3 regions of the Streptomyces sp. NPDC051183 genome follow, and region 1 is predicted to be linked to each of the others. Evidence: riboswitches for the same ligand, from Rfam matches in the RefSeq annotation. Region 1 holds a riboswitch; each other region holds the start of a gene.

The links. Region 1 has a riboswitch for cyclic di-AMP ahead of AB0M99_RS11830 (LysM peptidoglycan-binding domain-containing M23 family metallopeptidase). Riboswitches for the same ligand answer to the same signal wherever they lie in the genome.
Region 2: it holds a riboswitch for cyclic di-AMP, as region 1 does, so the genes downstream of both, AB0M99_RS13225 (M23 family metallopeptidase) here and AB0M99_RS11830 (LysM peptidoglycan-binding domain-containing M23 family metallopeptidase) in region 1, are expected to answer to the same signal.
Region 3: it holds a riboswitch for cyclic di-AMP, as region 1 does, so the genes downstream of both, AB0M99_RS02370 (transglycosylase family protein) here and AB0M99_RS11830 (LysM peptidoglycan-binding domain-containing M23 family metallopeptidase) in region 1, are expected to answer to the same signal.

Annotation. Positions count from the first base shown of each region.
Region 1 covers NZ_JBFBBA010000010.1:173,406-180,749, forward strand. The annotation lists gene AB0M99_RS11810 (1-hydroxy-2-methyl-2-butenyl 4-diphosphate reductase) at 1-523, shown strand, start outside; gene hpnH (adenosyl-hopene transferase HpnH) at 529-1,560, shown strand; gene AB0M99_RS11820 (aspartate aminotransferase family protein) at 1,557-2,963, shown strand; gene AB0M99_RS11825 (tyrosine-protein phosphatase) at 2,987-3,793, opposite strand; cyclic di-AMP (ydaO/yuaA leader) riboswitch at 4,073-4,279, shown strand; gene AB0M99_RS11830 (LysM peptidoglycan-binding domain-containing M23 family metallopeptidase) at 4,284-5,324, shown strand; gene AB0M99_RS11835 (SGNH/GDSL hydrolase family protein) at 5,499-6,284, shown strand; gene AB0M99_RS11840 (MBL fold metallo-hydrolase) at 6,400-7,344, shown strand, end outside.
Region 2 covers NZ_JBFBBA010000012.1:50,655-57,998, reverse strand. The annotation lists gene AB0M99_RS13240 (DNA topoisomerase IV subunit A) at 1-1,706, opposite strand, end outside; gene AB0M99_RS13235 (pitrilysin family protein) at 1,986-3,338, shown strand; gene AB0M99_RS13230 (pitrilysin family protein) at 3,359-4,726, shown strand; cyclic di-AMP (ydaO/yuaA leader) riboswitch at 4,934-5,093, shown strand; gene AB0M99_RS13225 (M23 family metallopeptidase) at 5,106-5,897, shown strand; gene AB0M99_RS13220 (GntR family transcriptional regulator) at 6,091-6,756, shown strand; gene AB0M99_RS13215 (HPr family phosphocarrier protein) at 7,001-7,282, opposite strand.
Region 3 covers NZ_JBFBBA010000002.1:87,463-94,806, reverse strand. The annotation lists gene AB0M99_RS02390 (nucleoside triphosphate pyrophosphohydrolase) at 1-642, shown strand, start outside; gene AB0M99_RS02385 (globin domain-containing protein) at 664-1,875, opposite strand; gene AB0M99_RS02380 (cytochrome P450) at 1,997-3,271, shown strand; gene AB0M99_RS02375 (transglycosylase family protein) at 3,375-4,397, shown strand; cyclic di-AMP (ydaO/yuaA leader) riboswitch at 4,673-4,845, shown strand; gene AB0M99_RS02370 (transglycosylase family protein) at 4,849-5,544, shown strand; gene eno (phosphopyruvate hydratase) at 5,798-7,084, shown strand; gene AB0M99_RS02360 (septum formation initiator family protein) at 7,188-7,344, shown strand, end outside.

The sequences.
Region 1 (7,344 bases):
ACGGGCCGTCGGCCGGGCGCTCGGCGAGCCGGGGCTGAGCGACGCGGCCGTCCTGGCCACCGGATTCTGCGCCGGGCTGGTGCCCGGCATGAGCCCAGGCGACCTGATCGTCGCCGAGGAGACCCGGGACCCGCGCGGAACCGTCGCCTGCGCCGGTACCGCCCTGCTCGCCGAGGCACTGGCCCGGGCCGCGCCCGGCCGGACCGTGCACATCGGCGTACTGACCGGATCCGACCACGTCGTACGGGGCCAGGAGCGCGCGCAACTGCGCGCCACCGGCGCCATCGGGGTCGACATGGAGTCGGCGGCCACCCTCTGGACCGCTGCCGCGACCCGCGGCGGCGGCGTCGAGCCGGGCGCGGGCCGCCCGGTTGCGGCCGTACGGGTGATCGTGGACGCTCCGGAGCATGAGCTCGTCCGTATCGGCACGGTTCGCGGTGGAATATCGGCCTTCCGCGTACTGCGTGCCGTACTGCCCGCGTTCTATGACTGGCACCGTTCTTTGCTGCTCCCCAGGAGGTGAGCCAGATGGCCATGCCGCTGCGCCAGACCGTCAGGGTCGGGACCTATCTTCTCGAACAGAAGCTCCGCAAGCGCGAGAAGTTCCCGCTGATCGTCGAGCTGGAACCGCTCTACGCGTGCAACCTGGCCTGTGAGGGGTGCGGAAAGATCCAGCACCCGGCCGGGGTGCTCAAGCAGCGAATGCCGGTGGCCCAGGCGGTCGGCGCCGTACTGGAGTCCGGTGCCCCGATGGTCTCCATCGCGGGCGGAGAGCCCTTGATGCACCCGCAGATCCACGAGATCGTGCGTCAGTTGGTGGCGAAGCGGAAGTATGTCTTCCTTTGCACCAATGCGATGCTGCTCCGCAAGAAGATCGAGAACTTCACCCCGTCCCCGTATTTCGCCTTCGCCGTGCACATCGACGGCCTGCGCGAACGCCACGACGAGTCGGTGGCCAAGGAAGGCGTGTTCGACGAAGCGGTCGCGGCCATCAAGGAGGCGAAGCGGCGGGGGTTCCGGGTGACCACGAACTCCACCTTCTTCAACACCGACACCCCGCAGACCATCATCGAGGTGCTCAACTACCTCAATGACGACCTCCAGGTGGACGAGATGATGATCTCACCCGCCTACGCGTACGAAAAGGCTCCCGACCAGGAGCACTTCCTCGGTGTCGAACAGACCCGCGAACTCTTCAAGAAGGCCTTCGCGGGCGGCAACCGGCGGCGCTGGCGGCTCAACCACTCCCCGCTCTTCCTGGACTTCCTGGAAGGCAAGGCCGATTTCCCCTGCACGGCCTGGGCCATTCCGAATTACTCCCTCTTCGGCTGGCAGCGCCCCTGCTATCTGATGAGCGACGGGTACGTGCCGACCTACCGGGAACTGATCGACGAGACCGACTGGAGCAAGTACGGCCGCGGCAAGGACCCGCGCTGCGCGAACTGCATGGCGCACTGCGGCTACGAGCCGACCGCCGTCCTGGCCACCATGGGCTCGCTCAAGGAGTCCCTGCGCGCGGCCCGGGAGACGCTCGGCAGCAACCGGGACAAGTCGGCATGACGCCCGCACCCGGAGGAGGGGGCAAGGGCTTCGACCTCGGCGCCCTGCTGGCCGAGCGCGGCGGGGAGCGGTACGAGCTGCACGCCCGCCACCTCAACCACCAGCTGCCCCGGATGCTGCACACCATCGGCTTCGACAAGGTCTACGAGCGGGCCGAGGGCGCCCACTTCTGGGACGCCGAGGGCAACGACTACCTCGACATGCTGGCCGGGTTCGGCGTGATGGGCCTGGGCCGGCACCACCCCGTGGTGCGGCGCGCCCTGCACGACGTCCTGGACGCCCAGCTCGCCGACCTCACCCGCTTCGACTGCCAGCCGCTGCCGGGGCTGCTGGCCGAGAAGCTGCTCTCGTACAGCCCGCACCTGGAGCGGGTCTTCTTCGGCAACAGTGGCACGGAGGCGGTGGAGACGGCCCTGAAGTTCGCCCGCTACGCCACCGGGCGGCCCAGGGTCCTCTACTGCGACCACGCCTTCCACGGGCTCACCACCGGCTCGCTCTCGGTGAACGGGGAGGGCGGCTTCCGGGACGGCTTCGCGCCGCTGCTGCCCGACACGAAGATCGCGCTCGGGGATCTGGCCGCCCTGGAGCGGGAGCTGAAGCGGGGCGACGTCGCCGCCTTCGTCGTCGAGCCGATCCAGGGCAAGGGCGTACTCGCCGCCCCGCCCGGCTTCCTGTCCGCCGCGCAGGAACTGCTGCGCCGCCACAAGGCGCTGCTGATCGCCGACGAGGTCCAGACCGGCCTCGGACGTACCGGCGACTTCTACGCGTACCAGCACGAGCCGGGCGTGGAGCCGGACCTGGTCTGCGTGGCCAAGGCGCTGTCGGGCGGCTATGTCCCGGTCGGCGCGACCCTGGGCAGGGACTGGATCTTCAAGAAGGTCTACTCGTCCATGGACCGGGTGCTCGTGCACTCCGCCAGCTTCGGCTCCAACGCGCAGGCGATGGCGGCCGGCCTGGCGGTGCTCTCCGTCATGGAGGACGAGGAAGTGGTGGCCAACGCCCGCGCCATGGGCGACCTGCTGCGCGGGCGGCTCGCCGCGCTGGTGGACGGGTACGAGCTGCTGCACGAGGTGCGGGGGCGCGGCCTGATGATCGGGATCGAGTTCGGCCGCCCGTCCTCGCTGGGGCTGCGCAGCCGGTGGACGATGCTGCAGGCGGCCCGCAAGGGGCTCTTCGCGCAGATGGTCGTGGTGCCGCTGCTCCAGAAGCACCGGATCCTCACGCAGGTCTCCGGGGACCACCTGGAGGTGATCAAACTCATCCCGCCGCTCGTCGTGGACGAGGCGGACGTGGACCGGTTCGTCGGGGCCTTCCGGGAGGTCATGGACGAGGCGCACGGCGGCGGCGGGCTGATGTGGGACTTCGGGAAGACGCTGGTGAAGCAGGCCGTCAGCAACGGCTGACGGCCTGCCCCGCCGGGCCGGCCTCAGTCGAGCAGTCGGTCGCGGAGCCGGTCGAGGGTCTCGGGCGCGAGTCCGAGGCCCTCGGCGAGGTAGCGCTCCACGCTGCCCCAGTGGCCGTCGATGGTCTCGAAGGCGGCCTCCAGGTACTCGGCGCGGGCGTCGAAGAGCGGGGCGAGCAGCTCCATCACCTCGGGGGAGCGGGCCTCGGGGGCAGGGCTGCCGCGGCGGACCCGGTAGCGGTTGTGCGGGGCGTTCGACTCCAGGTAGTCCGCCAAGACCGCCTCGCGCTCGACGCCGAGCGCGAGCAGGGTGACGGCGATCGACAGCCCGGCCCGGTCCTTGCCGGCCGCGCAGTGCATCAGGGCCGGGACGCTGTCCTCGGCGAGGGCGTGCACCACCCGGCTGTGCTCGGCGGTGCGGTTCCTGATGATCGTGCGGTACGAGTTCGCCATCCGCGCCGCGGCCTTGCCGTCGCCCAGGATCGAGCGGAGCTGGTCGAGGTCGCCGTCGCGGACCATCTTCCAGAACTCCCGCCCGTCCGCCGGGTCCGAGAGCGGGATGTTGACGTTGAGCACGCCCGGCAGCTCCACGTCCTGTCCCTCCAGCGCGTGGTCGGCGCCATTGCGGAAGTCGAAGATGGTGTGCAGACCGAGGGACGCGAGGAACTCTGCGTCGGTTTCGGTGGCATGCGCGAGATGTCCGCTTCGGAACAGTCGTCCCGTCTTGACCCTGCGTCCGCCGGCGGCCGGAAGGCCGCCCACGTCACGGAAGTTGCGTACTCCGGCCAGCCCCGGTTCCGTGGACGGGCTCTGGGGTATCTGCTGGGTCACGGCGGCTCCTCCGGGTGGTTGAGGGGATGTCCGAATTGCACTACTTGGCGGCAACTTGCCATAAGTGCAGGCGAGATCGGGCGCGTCCCCGTGAGCCAGATCATACGGTGACCGTGAGTGCCTGATCATCAAAGGCGAATTGCCTTCCCAGGGCGGTCGTTGCCGCCGCGGAATGGACGCAGGGTGACCGGAATTCCGCCGGACCATCACCCTTGAGATTCCGTCAGGGAATTCATGGCTTGTTCCGTGTGGACGAACTCGATTAGCTTCGCTCTCGATCCGGATGGACCGCCGAATCCTGCCCCATCCGGAAACCGCACCCGACTATTCACGCGCGCGGCAGGAGCGGGGGAACCAGGTAGGCCGCTGTTCCGGATCTTTATACCGGGACGGCTCGGGGTGAAGCCGTGCATGTGCTGTTCATGTACGGCCGGACATCTCCAGTCCGAACCCGACAGCTCACCTCGCAGGCGACGGAGAGGAATTCGCCATGCCTGCAAAGGGTAAGCACCGCCGTCCCAAGTCCCCCTCTATATCCCGCGGTTTCGCCATGGCAGGCACCGGCGGCGCGGCCCTCGCGCTCCCGCTGTTCGGAGCCGTCGGCGCCCAGGCGGCCCCGGCCGCCGCCCCGGCCACGGCGCCCGTCGTGGCCGCGCAGGTTCCCGCGGCGCTGCAGGCCGCGCCCGCCGCCGCGGCGGCCGCGCCGTCCGTGTACACCGTCGTCCCCGGCGACCACCTCTCCAAGATCGCCGCCCAGCAGCACCTCACCGGCGGCTGGCAGCAGCTCTACGCCGACAACCGCGCGGCCGTCGGCGCCGACCCCTCGCTGATTCACCCCGGGCTGAAGCTGACGCTCGGCGCCCAGGGGGACTCCGCACCCGCCGCCGAGCCCGCCCCGAGGCAGGCTCCGGCCCCCGCCGAGCAGTCCTCCGCCGAATCCCCGGCCGATGCCCCGGCTGATGCCCCGGCCGATGCCCCGGCGCACCCCGCCTCCGACGACGAGGGCCGGGCCGATGAGGCCGACCGGGCTTCGGCCGACGGTGCCGCCGCCGGCACCCCCGCGGTCGAGGCCCAGGCCGCGCCGGCCGCTCCCGCTGCGCCCGCCGAGCAGCAGGCCGCGCCGTCCTCCGGTTTCGTCTCCCCGGTCGGCGGCGGCGTCTCCACCGCCTACAAGACCGCCGGTGCCATGTGGTCCAGCGGCTACCACACGGGCGTCGACTTCATCGCGAGCACCGGCACCACCATCAAGGCCGTCGGCGCGGGCACCGTCGTCTCCGCGGGCTGGGGCGGCGCGTACGGCAACGAGGTCGTCATCCGGCACGCCGACGGCAAGTACTCCCAGTACGGCCACCTCTCCCAGCTGTCGGTCTCGGTCGGCCAGAGCGTCACCGCCGGGCAGAGCATCGGCCTCTCCGGCGCCACCGGCAACGTGACCGGCCCGCACCTCCACTTCGAGATCCGCACCGGCCCGTCCTACGGCTCCGACATCGACCCGCTGGCCTACCTCCGCTCCAAGGGCGTCAGCATCTGACGGCCCCTCCGCCGGGCGCTCCGGCGGAGACCGGACCCGCGTGAGGCCGGGACCCGAGGGGGGTCCCGGCCTCACGCGCTGTTATTCCTCACCCGTCGGGTGGTATAAATCACGGCCCGTCAACCCCTGCCTACGGTGGCGTAGGTCACGCGCCGGGGTGAAGGATGTGGTCTCGTGGCAGCGACGACGACGACACTCAAGACCATCGGCTCGTACGCGGCGATCGGGGACAGCTTCACCGAGGGCGTGGGGGACCCGGGACCCGGAGAAACGTTTCTCGGCTGGGCGGACCGGCTGGCCGTGCTCCTGGCCGATCGGCGCGAAGAAGACCGGTTCCGGTACGCGAACCTGGCCGTCCGGGGGCGGCTCCTCGACCAGATCGTGGCGGAGCAGGTTCCGCGGGCCAAGGAGCTCGCACCCGACCTGGTGACCTTCTGCGCGGGCGGCAACGACATCATCCGGCCCGGCAGCGACCCGGACGACGTGGCCGAGCGGTTCGAGGCGGCCGTCGCCGACCTCACCGGATCCGTCGGCCAGGTCATGATCACCACCGGCTTCGACACCCGCGGCGTACCGGTCCTCAAGCACCTGCGGGGCAAGGTGGCGACGTACAGCGCCCACGTGCGCGCGATCGCCGACCGGTACGACTGCCCGGTGCTCGACCTCTGGTCCCTGAAGTCCGTACAGGACCGGCGGGCCTGGGACGAGGACCGGCTGCACCTCTCGCCCGAGGGCCACACCCGGGTCGCGCTGCGCGCCGCCCAGGTGCTCGGCCTGGACGTGCCCGCCGATCCGGACCAGCCCTGGCCGCCGCAGCAGCCGCGCGGCTCGGTGGACGTGACCCGGGACAACATCCAGTGGGCCCGCGAGTACCTGGTGCCGTGGATCGGCCGCCGGCTGCGCGGGGAGTCCTCCGGGGACCACGTCGAGGCGAAGCGACCGGACCTGCTGCCGCTCTAGAGGCAGTGGAGCGGCGCATGATGGCGAGTACGGATCGGAATCCTTCGGGACCGGTACGCGTTGGGATGGTCGTAAGCCGCCCGACCGTCCCGCCCCCACCCCGTCAGGAGGCGCCTTGACCGGCTCCCGTTCCCTGCGTCCACGGCTGCGCGCCATGCGGCCCGAAGCCTTCGGCGCGGACCCGTCCGGCGCGCGCCTGGAGCGGATCCACCGCTCGCCGAACTTCGCCGACGGTGTGTTCCAGAACCCGGTCGGGGCCAGGACCAGGCCGTCCGGGTCGATGCTGGAGTTCGCCAAGATCTACTTCCACAAGGAACAGCGGATCCGGCGCAACCCCGGCGCGCCCGTCCCGGTCTACCCGACCACCCTGGCGGAGCTGGCGAAACCGCCGGTCAGCGGCTTGCGGCTGACCTGGATGGGGCACTCCAGCGTGCTCGCGGAGATCGACGGGCGGCGGGTGCTGTTCGACCCGGTGTGGGGTGAGCGGTGCTCTCCCTTCCCCTTCGCCGGACCCAAGCGGCTGCACCCCGTACCGGTGCCGCTGGCCTCGCTCGGCCCGGTCGACGCCGTGGTGATCTCGCACGACCACTACGACCACCTGGACCTGCCGACGATCAAGCAGCTGGCGGGTACGGACACGGTCTTCGCCGTGCCGCTCGGCGTCGGCGCGCACCTGGAGCGCTGGGGCGTCCCGGCCGACCGGATGCGCGAGCTGGACTGGAACGAGACCACCAAGATCGCCGGCCTCTCGCTCACGGCGACCCCGGCCCGGCACTTCTGCGGCCGCGGGCTGCGCAACCAGCAGTTCACCCTGTGGGCCTCCTGGGCCGTCGCGGGCGACGAGCACCGGATCTACCACAGCGGGGACACCGGGTACTTCCCCGGGTTCAAGGAGATCGGCGCCGAGCACGGTCCCTTCGACGCCACGATGATCCAGATCGGGGCCTACTCCGAGTACTGGCCCGACATCCACATGACCCCGGAAGAGGGGATGCGCGCCCACCTCGACCTCCAGGGCGGTACCCCGCACGGCACGATGCTGCCGATCCACTGGGGAACC
Region 2 (7,344 bases), on a different contig from region 1:
TACGAGGTGACCGCGCCGACGTCCGCCCGGGCGGTGGCGGCGACCTGCGAGACGATCAGGTCGTGCTTCGCCCGGCTCCCGCCCTCGTCCTCGGGCAGCGGGTCGGCGTTCGCCGTACGGGCCAGCAGGCCGGTGGAGGAGAGCAGCACCCGGCACGGGGTGTCGGCGACCTCCAGCGGAACCGCCGCGACCGGGGTGCCGGCCGACTCCAGGAGCACCGTACGGCGCTCGGTGCCGAACTTCTTGGCGACCGCGGCCAGTTCCGTGGAGACCAGCTTGCGCAGCTCGGTGTCGGAGTCGAGGATCCCGGTCAGCTCGTCGATCTCGCCGGTGAGCCGGTCGCGCTCGGACTCCAGCTCGATCCGGTCGAAGCGGGTGAGCCGGCGCAGCGGGGTGTCCAGGATGTACTGGGTCTGGATCTCGCTCAGCGAGAAGCGCTCCATCAGGCGCTGCTTGGCCTGCGCGGAGTTGTCGCTGTCGCGGATGAGGCGGATGACCTCGTCGATGTCGAGCAGGGCCACCAGCAGGCCCTCGACCAGGTGCAGCCGGTCGCGCCGCTTGCCCCGGCGGAACTCGCTGCGCCGGCGCACGACCTCGAAGCGGTGGTCGAGGTAGACCTCCAGCAGCTCCTTGAGGCCCAGGGTCAGCGGCTGTCCGTCGACCAGCGCGACGTTGTTGATGCCGAAGGACTCCTCCATCGGCGTCAGCTTGTAGAGCTGCTCCAGCACGGCCTCCGGGTGGAAGCCGTTCTTGATCTCGATGACCAGGCGCAGGCCGTGCGAGCGGTCGGTGAGGTCCTTGACGTCGGCGATGCCCTGGAGCTTCTTCGAGCCGACCAGGTCCTTGATCTTCGCGATGACCTTCTCGGGACCAACCGTGAAGGGCAGTTCCGTGACGACCAGGCCCTTGCGGCGCGCCGTCACGTTCTCCACGGCCACCGTCGCGCGGATCTTGAAGGTGCCGCGACCGCTCTCGTACGCGTCCTTGATGCCCGAGAGCCCGACGATCCGGCCGCCCGTGGGCAGGTCGGGACCCGGCACGAAGCGCATCAGCGCCTCCAGGTCCGCCTGCGGGTAGCGGATCAGGTGCCGGGCGGCGGCGATGACCTCGCCCAGGTTGTGCGGGGCCATGTTGGTGGCCATGCCGACCGCGATCCCGGAGGCGCCGTTGACCAGCAGGTTCGGGTACGCCGCGGGCAGCGCGACCGGTTCCTGCTCCTGGCCGTCGTAGTTCGCGGTGAAGTCGACGGTGTCCTCGTCGATCGACTCCGTCATCAGCGACGTGGCGTCGGCCATCTTGCACTCGGTGTAGCGCATCGCGGCCGGCGGGTCGTCGTTGCCGAGCGAGCCGAAGTTGCCGTGGCCGTCGACGAGCGGCAGCCGCATGGAGAAGGGCTGCGCCATGCGGACGAGGGCGTCGTAGATGGAGGCGTCACCGTGCGGGTGCAGCTTGCCCATGACCTCGCCGACGACACGGGCGCACTTCACGTACCCGCGGTCGGGGCGCAGGCCCATCTCGTTCATCTGGTAGACGATGCGGCGGTGGACCGGCTTCATGCCGTCCCGGGCGTCGGGCAGGGCGCGGGAGTAGATCACCGAGTACGCGTACTCGAGGAAGGAGCCCTGCATTTCGTCGACGACGTCGATGTCGAGGATCTTCTCCTCGAAATCCTCCGGCGGCGGGGTCTTCGTGCTGCGGCGGGCCATCGCTGCGCGGCTCCTTAACCAAGAATCGGGATGAGCTGGGTCTCACGGGTGGGGCGGGGTCTGGCTGGAAGTACTGGCTGGATCTTGCTGGCTGGGTCCTGCTGGGTCCTGCTGGGGTGTCTTTCGACGGTACGACGCGGACCATTGTGGCCCGAGCCACCGACAACGCCGACTCCGACCCAGGAGTGGGCCGGGAACTTCTCCGGTCGCCGACACGCTTGCATACAGTGGCAGGTCTGACAGAAATCTCTGCATCGCGATCGAAGGGACCACATGCCCATGGGTCACACGGCCACAGCTCAGGCCGGCTCCGGCGGCCTGACAGCGACCGAGCACCGGCTGGCCAACGGCCTGCGCGTGGTGCTTTCCGAGGACCACCTGACCCCGGTCGCCGCGGTCTGCCTCTGGTACGACGTCGGCTCGCGCCACGAAGTCAAGGGACGCACCGGCCTGGCTCACCTCTTCGAGCACCTGATGTTCCAGGGCTCGGCGAGCGTACCGGGCAACGGACACTTCGAACTGGTCCAGGGCGCCGGCGGCTCCCTCAACGGCACCACCAGCTTCGAGCGCACCAACTACTTCGAGACGATGCCGACGCACCAGCTGGAGCTCGCGCTCTGGCTGGAAGCGGACCGGATGGGATCGCTGCTCGCCGCCCTGGACGACGAGTCCATGGAGAACCAGCGCGACGTCGTGAAGAACGAGCGCCGCCAGCGGTACGACAACGTCCCGTACGGCACGGCCTTCGAGAAGCTGACCGCCCTGGCGTACCCCGAGGGCCACCCGTACCACCACACCCCGATCGGTTCCATGGCCGACCTGGACGCCGCGTCCCTGGAGGACGCGCGCAACTTCTTCCGTACGTACTACGCGCCCAACAACGCGGTGCTGTCGGTCGTCGGCGACATCGATCCCGAGCGGACGCTCGCCTGGGTCGAGAAGTACTTCGGCACCATCCCCTCGCACGACGGCAAGCAGCCGCCCCGCGACGGCTCGCTGCCCGACGTCATCGGGGAGCAGCTGCGCGAGGAGATCGTCGAGGAGGTGCCCGCGCGTGCGCTGATGGCGGCCTACCGGCTGCCGCACGACGGCACCCGCGAGTGCGACGCCGCCGACGTGGCGCTGACCATCCTGGGCGGCGGCGAGTCCTCGCTGCTGCACAACCGGCTGGTACGCCGCGACCAGACGGCCGTCGCGGCCGGCTTCGGCATGCTGCGCCTGGCCGGGGCGCCCTCGCTGGGCTGGCTGGACGTCAAGACCTCCAGCGGGGTCGAGATCCCCGCCATCGAGGCGGCCGTGGACGAGGAGCTCGCGCGGTTCGCCGCCGAGGGCCCGACGGCCGAGGAGATGGAGCGCGCGCAGGCGCAGCTGGAGCGCGAGTGGCTGGACCGGCTGAGCACGGTGGCCGGCCGCGCCGACGAACTGTGCCGCTTCGCGGTGCTGTTCGGCGACCCGCAGCTGGCGCTGACCGCGGTCCAGCGCGTCCTGGACATCACCGCCGAGGAGGTGCAGGCCGTGGCCGCGGCCCGACTGCGCCCGGACAACCGCGCGGTGCTCGTCTACGAGCCCATCGCGGCCGACGAGTCCGACCAGCACGACGAGTCCGACGAGAACGAGGGGGCGGAGCAGTGAGCGACACCGCAGCCGTCACGATGACCTTCCACCCGCGCCCGCAGGCCGGCGAGCCGCAGCCGTGGGCCTTCCCGGCCCCCGACCGCGGGGAGCTGCCCAACGGCCTGACCCTGCTGCGCTGCCACCGGCCGGGCCAGCAGGTGATCGCGGTCGAGATCAACCTCGCCGCCCCGCTCGACGCGGAGCCCGAGGGCCTCGACGGCGTGGCCACCATCATGGCCCGCGCGCTGTCCGAGGGCACCGACAAGCACTCCGCCGAGGAGTTCGCGGCCGAGCTGGAGCGCTGCGGCGCCACCCTCGACGCGCACGCCGACCACCCGGGCATCCGGGTCTCCCTGGAGGTCCCGGCCTCCCGGCTGCCCAAGGCGCTGGGGCTGCTCGCCGAGGCGCTGCGCGCGCCCGCCTTCGCCGACTCCGAGGTGGACCGGCTGGTGCGCAACCGGCTCGACGAGATCCCGCACGAGCTGGCCAACCCGCAGCGCCGCGCCGCCAAGCAGCTCTCCAAGGAGCTCTTCCCGGCCTCGCTGCGGATGTCCCGCCCGCGTCAGGGCACCGAGGACACGGTCGCCCGTATCGACTCGGCGGCCGTACGCGCCTTCTACGAGGCCCACGTGCGCCCCGCCACCGCCACCGCGGTGGTCGTCGGCGACCTGACGGGGATCGACCTGGACGCGGTCCTGGCCGACACCCTGGGCAGCTGGACCGGCGACACCACCGCGCCGCGCCCCGTCCCGCCGATCACTGCCGACGACACCGGCCGCGTCGTCATCGTCGACCGGCCCGGAGCGGTCCAGACGCAGCTGCTGATCGGCCGCATCGGACCGGACCGGCACGACCGCGTCTGGGCGCCCCAGGTGCTCGGCACGTACTGCCTGGGCGGCACTCTCACCTCGCGCCTGGACAAGGTGCTGCGCGAGGAGAAGGGGTACACGTACGGCGTGCGCGCCTTCGGCCAGGTGCTGCGCTCCACCGCCGACGGCAAGGGCGCCTCGATGCTCGCCATCAGCGGCTCGGTGGACACCCCGAACACCGGCCCGGCGCTGGAGGACCTCTGGAAGGTGCTCCGGACCCTGGCTGAGGGCGGCCTGACCGATGCCGAACGTGACGTGGCGGTGCAGAACTTGGTGGGCGTGGCCCCGCTGAAGTTCGAGACGGCGGCCTCGGTCGCGGGCACCCTCGCCGACCAGGTCGAGCAGGAGCTGCCGGACGACTACCAGGCGCAGTTGTACGCGCGGCTCGCCGAAACCGGCACGGTGGAGGCGACTTCGGCGGTCGTCAGCGCCTTCCCGGTGGACCGGCTGGTCACGGTTCTGGTGGGCGACGCGGCCCAGATCGAGGAGCCGGTACGGGCCTTGGGGATCGGTGACGTGAGCGTCGTCTCCAACTGACGGCCCGAAGTGCCGTCCAGTCGGGCGGCACGGGAGGGGCTCCGACGGTTCATCCGTCGGAGCCCCTTTTGTCCGTTTAGGGATGAGGTTGCTCGAATGTGCTGTGGCGTACGCAACAAAAAGGCGTGTCTGTTTGGCGATTGACTGATGATCCGCCTAGCGTCGGCCGTGCTGTCCGTCAGTTGTACCCGCCGCGCCCGCGGCACCGGACAGCGATCGCCGAGTCCCCGTCAGGCGCGAGCCTGGGGAGCCGGGGACCCACATCAGTCCCTGGGGTGAATCGGACCGCCTCGCAAGAGGAGGCCCGTAGGAGACCTTCCTGCTCCGAACCCGTCAGCTAACCCGGTAGGCGAGAGGGAAGGAAAGGATCAGCCCCTTCATGGCGTTTGGCAGTCGTGCCGCCGGCAAGCACCGTGGTTCCAGTCGTATGAGCCGCAAGACCGCCGGCTACGCCGGCGTAGCCGCCCTCGCCGCCACCGGCGTCGTCGGCTCCCTGGCCGGTCCCGCGTTCGCCGCGGACAAGGCCCCCTCCATGGAGGACACCGGCCTGAACACCATCGTCGTGGCCGACGATCTCGCGGACGAGATCCAGGCCCAGGCCGACTCCCAGCAGCGGGCCGCGGAAGCCGCGGCCGCCAAGGCGCAGGCCGAGGCCGACGCGAAGCAGCGGGCCGCCGAAGCCAAGGCGAAGGCCGAAGCCCGGGCCAAGGCCGAGCGCGAGGCCGCCGAGCGCGCGGCCCGCGAGGAGGAGCGCAAGCGCCTCAACACCTTCGTCTCGCCGCTCGAGGACACCTACGTCAGCACGCAGTACCACGCGGGCGGCGGCATGTGGTCCTCCGGCAGCCACACGGGCATCGACTTCCACGCCTCCTCGGGCACCGAGGTGCACTCGGTCGGCCTGGGCACCGTGGTCGAGGCGGGCTGGGGCGGCGCGTACGGCAACAACGTCGTCATCAAGCACGCCGACGGCACCTACACCCAGTACGGCCACATGTCCTCGCTGAGCGTCTCCGTCGGCCAGCAGGTCACCCCGGGCCAGAGGATCGGCCTGTCGGGCTCCACCGGCAACTCCAGCGGCCCGCACCTGCACTTCGAGGCCCGTACCGGCGCCGACTACGGCTCGGACATCGACCCGATCGCGTACCTGCGTCAGCACGGCGTCACCGTCTGACCCGCACCGCACGCTTCCGCGAAGGCCCCGGCTCCCAGAGCCGGGGCCTTCGCGTTGTGTGAATGTTTCGTATTTCCGGCCGTCCTCGGAAATTATCGTGTGTTGCAATAGAGTTGCAGTGCGCGGATGTACGCACTCGCGCGTACATACACATCAATGACGGCGGCAGTCGGAAATAGGCGGAGGTCCGGTCTTGCGTATTCCCGCGCAGGCGGTATGCACAGCAATCCGTGACGACATCGTCTCCGGTGTCTTCGGGCCGGGCAGCCGGCTCACCGAGGAGGTACTGGCCCGCCGCTACGGAGTCTCGCGCGTCCCGGTGCGCGAGGCACTGCGCACGCTCGAGTCCGAGGGGTTCGTCACCACCCGGCGGCACGCGGGCGCCTGTGTGGCCGAGCCGACCGAGCAGGAGGCCGCGGACCTGCTGGAGGTGCGGATGCTGCTGGAGCCGCTGGCCGCCGCCCGGGCCGCCCGGCGGCGCAGCGAGGCCCACCTCAAGGTGCTCCGCGGGCTGGTCAGGCTGGGCCAGGAGCGGGCGAGGCGGGGTCAGGGGGAGGATCTGCGCTCGCTGGGCGGCTGGTTCCACGAGACCCTCGCCCAGGCGTCCGGCAGCCCGGGGCTGATCGCGCTGCTCACCCAGATGCGGCACAAGATCGCCTGGATGTACTCGGTGGAGGCCCCGGCGCGGCCGGTGGAGTCCTGGGCGGAGCACGGGGCGATCGTGGACGCGGTGGCGCGCGGTGACGCCGAGCGGGCCCGGGCGCTCACCACGGTCCACGCGGAGCGGGCGGTGGGGGCGCACCGGTTGCGGGTGAGGACTTCGCAACCTGCCGTAAACATGGCGAGCGGCCCGCATTAACAAACGCCGTATACAAAGGACGGATATTCGTGCGGCCCGGGTAATTCGCGGGTCCGTGTCATACCGTGCCGCGCCGTGCCGTTCCGCGTAATTCCGACCCGGGTCGGCGGCCGGAATTCCGCTATTCGTGGCGCATTGTCGGGGACCGTGGCCGGCCCGTGCCCGCCGTCCGCAAAACAGTGAAGCCGTGGCCGCCGGTATTCCGGTGGCCACGGCTTCGCCGTACGGGTCGAACCCGAAGGGGTCAGACGGTCTCGGGGAGCTCTTCGAGGCCCTCGGCGACCAGCTTCGCGAGGCGGTCCAGCGCCGCCTCGGCGCCCTCGGCGTCGGACGCGAGGACGATCTCCTCGCCGCCCTGGGCGCCCAGGCCCAGAACCGCCAGCATGGAGGCGGCGTTGACGGGGTCGCCGCCGGCCTTCGCGATGGTCACCGGGACGCCGGAAGCGGTCGTCGCGCGGACGAAGATCGAGGCGGGACGAGCGTGCAGGCCCTCGGCCCAGCCGACGTTGACGCGGCGCTCTGCCATGGTGATGCCCTTCAGGTTCTTACGGTTGTCTAGACCAGTCTCTCACGACGTCCGGAATGCTC
Region 3 (7,344 bases), on a different contig from region 1:
CTGCTGCCCGGCTCGTACGACCTGCCGGGCGCGCGGCTGCTCGACCTGGTCCAGGTCATGGACCGGGTCCGCCGCGAATGCCCCTGGACCTCCCGCCAGACCCACCAGGGCCTGGTGAAGTACGCCATCGAGGAGGCGTACGAGCTGGTCGAGGCCATCGAGGACGGCGATCGCGAGGAACTGCGCGAGGAACTGGGTGACGTGCTGCTCCAGGTGGTCTTCCACGCGCGCATCGCGGAGGAGGATGGCGAGGAGCCGTTCTCCATCGACGACGTGGCCGGCGGCCTCGTCGAGAAGCTGATCCGGCGCCACCCGCACGTCTTCGGCGACGCGCAGGCCCACACCCCCGAGGACGTCAACGCGCACTGGCAGCGCACCAAGGCGGACGAGAAGCAGCGGGAGTCGGTGACCGACGGGATCCCGCTGGGACAGCCGGGTCTCGCGCTCGCGGCCAAGCTGGCGGGCCGCGCCCGTGCGGGGGCGGTGCCCGTGGAGCTGCCCCGCGGCGAGGGCATCGGGTACGAACTGCTGGAGCTGGCGGCACGCGCCGAGGCGGCGGGGATCGACCCCGAGACCGCGCTGCGCGCGGCGGCCCGCGTCTACCGGGACGCGATCCGTGCGGCCGAGGGCGTCGGCGAGTAGCCCCCAGCTGCGGTACGCGGGTCAGTACTCCCGGGGCGCGCGGCCCGAGGGGTTGTGCCAGTGCGGCGACGGGCGGTTCAGGAACCACTCGCCGAAGCCCAGCGGGCGGCCGCCGGGGCCGTGGCCCCGGCCGGCGGCGGGTGCGGAGTCGTAGAAGATCCGGCCGGGCCGGGCGCCGAGTTCTTCCAGGAGGTACGAGGTCTCGTCGACGAACAGCGGCGGACCGCTCAGGTAGACGTCCTGGTCGGGCCAGAGCCCGCGGTTGCTGAGCGCGGTCGCGAGCCGGTCGGTGGCCTGGTTGCGGTGCTGCCCCGGGGCCGGGGTGATGTAGGTGACGCCGAGCCAGCGGAAGGCCGCGGCGTACTCGTCGATGAGCGGGCGGTCGTAGAGGTGGGCGGCGTCCCGGGCCACCACGAAGAGCCGTACGTCCTGATCGGGAGGGTGCTGCGCGAGGTCCTCCAGCATGGCGCGGATCGGCGCCCAGCCGGTGCCGGCGGCTATGAGGCTGACCGGGCGGTCCGCGCGGCGGAAGGTCAGCTGCCCGCCGGCCGCGCCGAGCCGCAGCATCTCGCCGGGCTGCACGTCGCGGACCAGGGCGGGGCTGAGCCGCCCCTGCTCGATGCGGCTGACGTGCAGGTCGAGGGTGTGGTCGGCGCGGGGCGCGTTGCCGATGGAGTACGTGCGCCAGGTCGTCGGGACCCGGTCGCTGCTCACGCTGACGTACTGGCCGGGCAGATGGGGGAGCGGGGCGTGCGGCCGCAGGGTCAGCACGCCGATGTCCTGCCCGTACTGGAGGTGGCGTACGACCTCGGCGTCCCACCACGGCGGGTCCTCGCTCGCACCGGCGCCGGCCGTCATCGCGTCGGCCATCACCTGGTAGGCCTCGGACCAGGCCTTCTCCACCTGCGGGGTCCAGGCGCCCGCGGAGGCCTCGGCGAGCGCGGCCAGCAGGCTGGAGCCGACGGCGGCGTAGTGCTCGGGGCCGACCAGGAACTTGCGGTGGTCGCGGCCCAGGTCGCGCAGGTAGGGGAGAAGGCTCTCGTTCTCCAGATGGGCGATCACATGGGTGAGCGCGGCGAAGAGCCGGTCCCGCTGCCGTTCCATGTCCTCGAAGGAGACGGGGAAGAGCGCACGGATCCCGGGGTTGTGCCAGAACAGGTGGGAGTAGAAGAACTTGACCGCGTGCTCGGCCCGTCTCTCCACCACCGCGAAGCTGCTTTTCAAGATCCTCACATCCACAGGACCGAAAGTAGGAATGCCGGACATGGCCAGGTCAAGCGATGGCGGATCTGCGGACAGCCGCGACGAACCACCCATATGGGGTGCGGGTCTACCCAGGGGATACCGTCGACGGGTGCATCAGCAGACCCCCGCAGACCCCGCCGACGCTCCCTCCGCCCAGGGCCCGACCCTGTTCGACTGGGAGTTCGCGACCGACCCGTACCCCGCCTACGCCTGGCTGCGCGAGCACTCGCCCGTGCACCGCACCAAGCTCCCCAGCGGGGTCGAGGCCTGGCTGGTGACCCGGTACGCAGATGCCCGCCAGGCCCTCGCCGACCAGCGGCTCAGCAAGAATCCGGCGCACCACGCGGAGCCCGCGCACGCCAAGGGCAAGACGGGCATCCCGGGCGAGCGCAAGGCGGAGCTGATGACGCACCTGCTCAACATCGACCCGCCGGACCACACCCGGCTGCGGCGGCTGGTGTCGAAGGCGTTCACCCCGCGCCGCGTCGCCGAGTTCACCCCGCGGGTGCAGGAGCTGACCGACCACCTCATCGACCGGTTCGCGAGCAAGGGGGAAGCGGACCTCATCCACGAGTTCGCCTTCCCGCTCCCCATCTACGCCATCTGCGAGATGCTCGGCGTACCGCGCGAGGACCAGGACGACTTCCGCGACTGGGCCGGGATGATGATCCGGCACGGCGGCGGCCCGCGGGGCGGGGTCGCCCGCTCGGTCAAGCAGATGCGGACCTACCTCGGTGAACTCATCCACCGCAAAAGGGATGATCTGGGCAATGACCTGATCTCCGACCTGATCCGGGCCAGTGACCACGGCGACCACCTGACGGAGGCCGAGGCCACGGCCATGGCCTTCATCCTGCTCTTCGCCGGCTTCGAGACGACCGTGAACCTCATCGGCAACGGAGTCCACTCCCTCTTCATGAATCCGGACCAGCGCGAGCGCCTCCAGGCCTCCCTCGCGGCCGGCGAGACCGGCCTGCTGGAGACGGGCGTGGAGGAGCTGCTGCGCTACGACGGCCCCGTGGAGCTGGCCACCTGGCGGTTCGCCACCGAGGCGCTGACCCTCGGCGGCCGGGACATCGCGGCGGGCGATCCGGTGCTGGTGGTCCTGGCGGCCGCCGACCGGGACCCCGAGCGGTTCGCCGAACCGGACACGCTCGACCTCTCCCGGACGGACAACCAGCACCTCGGATACGGGCACGGGATCCACTACTGCCTGGGCGCACCGCTGGCCCGGCTCGAAGGGCAGACGGCGCTTGCGACTTTGCTGACGCGTCTGCCGGATCTGGAACTTGCCGCTCCGCCCGAGGACCTGCGCTGGCGCGGCGGACTGATCATGCGTGGCCTGCGCACCCTTCCCGTCCGCTTCACACCCCGCAACGAGTGAAGGCACACTGACCCGCAGTCAGTTTCCGTCGAAACTTGTGACAAGCGTTCGATGGCCGCTAGGTTCTGCCGTTACCCCGCCGTTATGCGAAAGGTGCACCCTCATGCGTTCCGGGAACGGCCGCCACAGACGCCCCCGCCAGGTCCCCGCGATTGTCGTCACCGCAGGAGTCACAGGCTCCGCGCTGGCCCTGCCGCTGCTCGCCGCCACGGGCGCGAGCGCGGCCGAGACCTCCACGTGGGACAAGGTCGCCGAATGCGAGAGCGGCGGCACCTGGAGCGCCAACTTCGGCAGCGGTGCGTACGGCGGGCTCCAGTTCACCGAGGATCAGTGGAAGGGTGCCGGCGGGCTCGACTTCGCGCCCCGCGCCGACCTGGCCAGCCGTTCGCAGCAGATCGCCGTCGCCGAACGCGTGCTGGCGGCCCAGGGGCCCCAGGCGTGGCCGATGTGCGCGGCGTCGGCCGGTCTGACCCAGCAGGCGCCGGCCGCGGACGTGGACCCGGGCACGCCCGGCAGCCGCGCCTCCGTCGCCCCGTCCCCGTCCCGCCCGGACGACTCCGTACCGGTCGGCGGGTCCGGCGACCGGGCCACGGACTTCGGGGCTCCCACGCAGACCTCCCCGAGCCCGTCGGGCACGCCGTCCTTCCTGCTGCCCGACGTCCCGCTCGGGCCGCCCAGCGGACTGCCCGTCATGCCGGACCCGGTCCCGGACCTGCCGACGACGGCCCCGACGACCCCGGTCGCCCCGGTCGACCCGGCGGCGCCCTCCACGGGCCCCTCGGCGCCCACGACGGCTCCCGTGGCCCCCACGACGCCGGCCGCCCCGGGCGCGCCCTCCGCGGACCCGAGCGCCCCTGCGACCCCCGGAGCCCCGGGCACCCCCGGCGCTCCGGCCGAGGGCGGCGGCAAGCACCGCGGGGAGCCCGCGGTCGAGGCTCCCGTCGCATCTGATGCCGCGTCGGAACCGAAATACACCGTGAAGGAGGGCGACAGCCTGGCCGCCATCGCGGACGCCAACGACCTCAAGGGCGGCTGGAACGCGCTCTATGCGGCCAATGAGCAGGTCATCGGCGAGGACGCCAACTTGATCAAGCCCGGCCAGAATCTGGATCTAACCCAGAAATAGGGGCACTTAGGACACCCGAAAACAGCTGATTGTCTGTTTTGGGCAAGTGAGACATGTGTCTCTTCCGGTCAACTGGCGTGTCTGGTCCGGAGGCTTCCGCAAACCCCGTCCTCACCTGCGCAAACGCTGGTCCGGAGAGCGCAAGTAGGCCCCGTTTCTCCCCGATGGCGCTCGTTGAACATCGGGGAGAGACCTGCCTACCTTCTGAATCGCTCGCCACCGCGGGCTCCTTCGACCGCATCGCCGAATCCTGCCGGCGGACGGGGGGAACAGTCGTCGCGCAAGCGCCGAAGGCAGGAGCGGGGGAACCAAGGTAGGCGCCGGGAGCGGCCGTTGAGAGACGGTCACGCCACCGGCTAGGGGTTAAGCGGTGCGCTAGGTCGCACCGCCGGGCAACTCACTCGCCCGAACCCGACAGCTCACCTCGTAGGCGTCGGTGAGGAGAAACCTCATGCTGCTTTCCGGCAAGGGCAAGCACCGTCGCGGCTCCAAGGCCGTCCGCATCGCAACGCTCGCCGGTGTCGCCGGTGTCGCCGTCGCCGCCCCCCTGATGGCCGCGGGCACCGCCTCGGCCGCCACCGCCTCCCAGTGGGACAAGGTCGCGCAGTGCGAGGCCGGCGGCAACTGGGCCATCAACACGGGCAACGGCTACTACGGCGGCCTGCAGTTCTCGTCCTCCACCTGGGCCGCCTACGGCGGCAAGGCGTACGCCGCGCAGGCCAACCAGGCCACCAAGGCCCAGCAGATAGCCATCGCCGAGAAGGTCCTCAAGGGCCAGGGCAAGGGCGCATGGCCGTCCTGTGGCGTGGGCCTGACCAACGCCGCGTACAACGGCGGCGCGGCCGAGACCCCGGCCAAGCCCAAGGCCGAGCCCAAGAAGGAGCAGAAGGCCGCGCCGAAGAAGGAGACCAAGCGCTCCGAGACCCCGGCGCCGGCCAAGCCGAAGGCGGAGACCCCGGCCAAGCCGAAGACCGAGGCCCCGAAGACCGGCAACGGCTCGTACGAGGTCAAGTCCGGCGACACCCTGGGCACCATCGCCGACGCCAACGGCGTCAAGGGCGGCTGGGAGAAGCTCTACGAGCTCAACAAGGACATCGTCTCCGACGCCGACCTGATCTTCCCGGGCCAGAAGCTGAAGCTCAGCTGAATCCTGCGGTAACACCCCACCGCCCGGCGCGTCCCCCGATGCGCCGGGCGGTGGTGTGCGCCGGGCGTCCTGGCCGGTGAGAGCCCGATGATCAAGAGACCTATGTCCCGGAAGAGGGGTATTCGGACCCTTTTTCGTCCCAGGACCCGGGCGGTCGGCCGGCCGAGTGCCCGGAGCCGGTTAGGCTCTAGTCGGCAAAGGCCATCCCACGGCCTGACGCCACCGCACACCCAGCGTCACATCCCAGAAGGAGATGCTCGTGCCGTCCATCGACGTCGTCGTAGCCCGGGAAATCCTGGACTCCCGAGGCAACCCCACGGTCGAGGTCGAGGTGGGCCTCGACGATGGCAGCACCGGCCGTGCTGCAGTTCCGTCCGGCGCCTCCACCGGTGCCTTCGAGGCCATCGAGCTCCGTGACGGTGACCCCAACCGTTACATGGGCAAGGGCGTCGAGAAGGCCGTCCTGGCCGTCATCGAACAGATCGGCCCGGAGCTCGTCGGCTACGACGCCACCGAGCAGCGCCTGATCGACCAGGCCATGTTCGACCTGGACGCCACCGACAACAAGGGCTCGCTCGGCGCCAACGCCATCCTCGGCGTGTCCCTCGCCGTCGCGCACGCCGCGTCCGAGGCCTCGGACCTCCCGCTCTTCCGCTACCTCGGCGGTCCGAACGCGCACCTGCTGCCCGTTCCGATGATGAACATCCTCAACGGTGGGTCGCACGCCGACTCCAACGTCGACATCCAGGAGTTCATGATCGCCCCCATCGGCGCGGAGTCCTTCTCCGAGGCGCTGCGCTGGGGTGCCGAGGTCTACCACACCCTGAAGAAGGTCCTGCACACCAAGGGCCTCTCCACCGGTCTGGGCGACGAGGGCGGCTTCGCCCCGAACCTGGAGTCCAACCGCGCCGCGCTCGACCTCATCATCGAGGCCATCAAGCAGGCCGGCTACACCCCGGGCAAGGACATCGCGCTCGCGCTCGACGTCGCCGCGTCCGAGTTCTACAAGGACGGCAAGTACGAGTTCGAGGGCCAGTCCCGCTCGGCCGCCGAGATGACCGACTACTACGCCGAGCTCGTCGAGGCGTACCCGCTGGTCTCCATCGAGGACCCGCTGTTCGAGGACGACTGGGACGGCTGGAAGACCATCACCGACCGCCTCGGTGCCAAGGTCCAGATCGTCGGCGACGACCTGTTCGTCACCAACCCCGAGCGCCTGGCCCGCGGCATCGAGGAGGGCTCCGCGAACGCCCTGCTCGTGAAGGTGAACCAGATCGGTTCGCTGACCGAGACCCTGGACGCCGTCGAGATGGCCCAGCGCAACGGCTTCAAGTGCATGATGTCGCACCGCTCCGGCGAGACCGAGGACGTCACCATCGCCGACCTCGCCGTCGCCGTGAACTGCGGCCAGATCAAGACCGGCGCCCCGGCCCGCTCGGACCGCGTCGCCAAGTACAACCAGCTGCTGCGCATCGAGGAGATCCTCGACGACGCCGCGGTGTACGCGGGCCGCAGCGCCTTCCCGCGCTTCAAGGGCTGATCACCGCCCCACGGCGCTGGCTGGCCTCCGTACGTCCCCGCACTCGGTCCCGTACCGTGTGCGGGGACGTATTGCGTAGTGCGTATATAGGGGAGGCGGAAACATGGCCGGGAACCGGGATCGGTTCTCCACCTTCTCGACCGCGACCAGACTCAAGCAGCTCGGCGAGCGGACCGCCGCCCACGTCTACCGCTCGCAGTCGCGCCGGCAGGTCCGCCGCAGCCGGCTCACCGGCCGGGCCGCCCTGCTCGTGCTCGTCC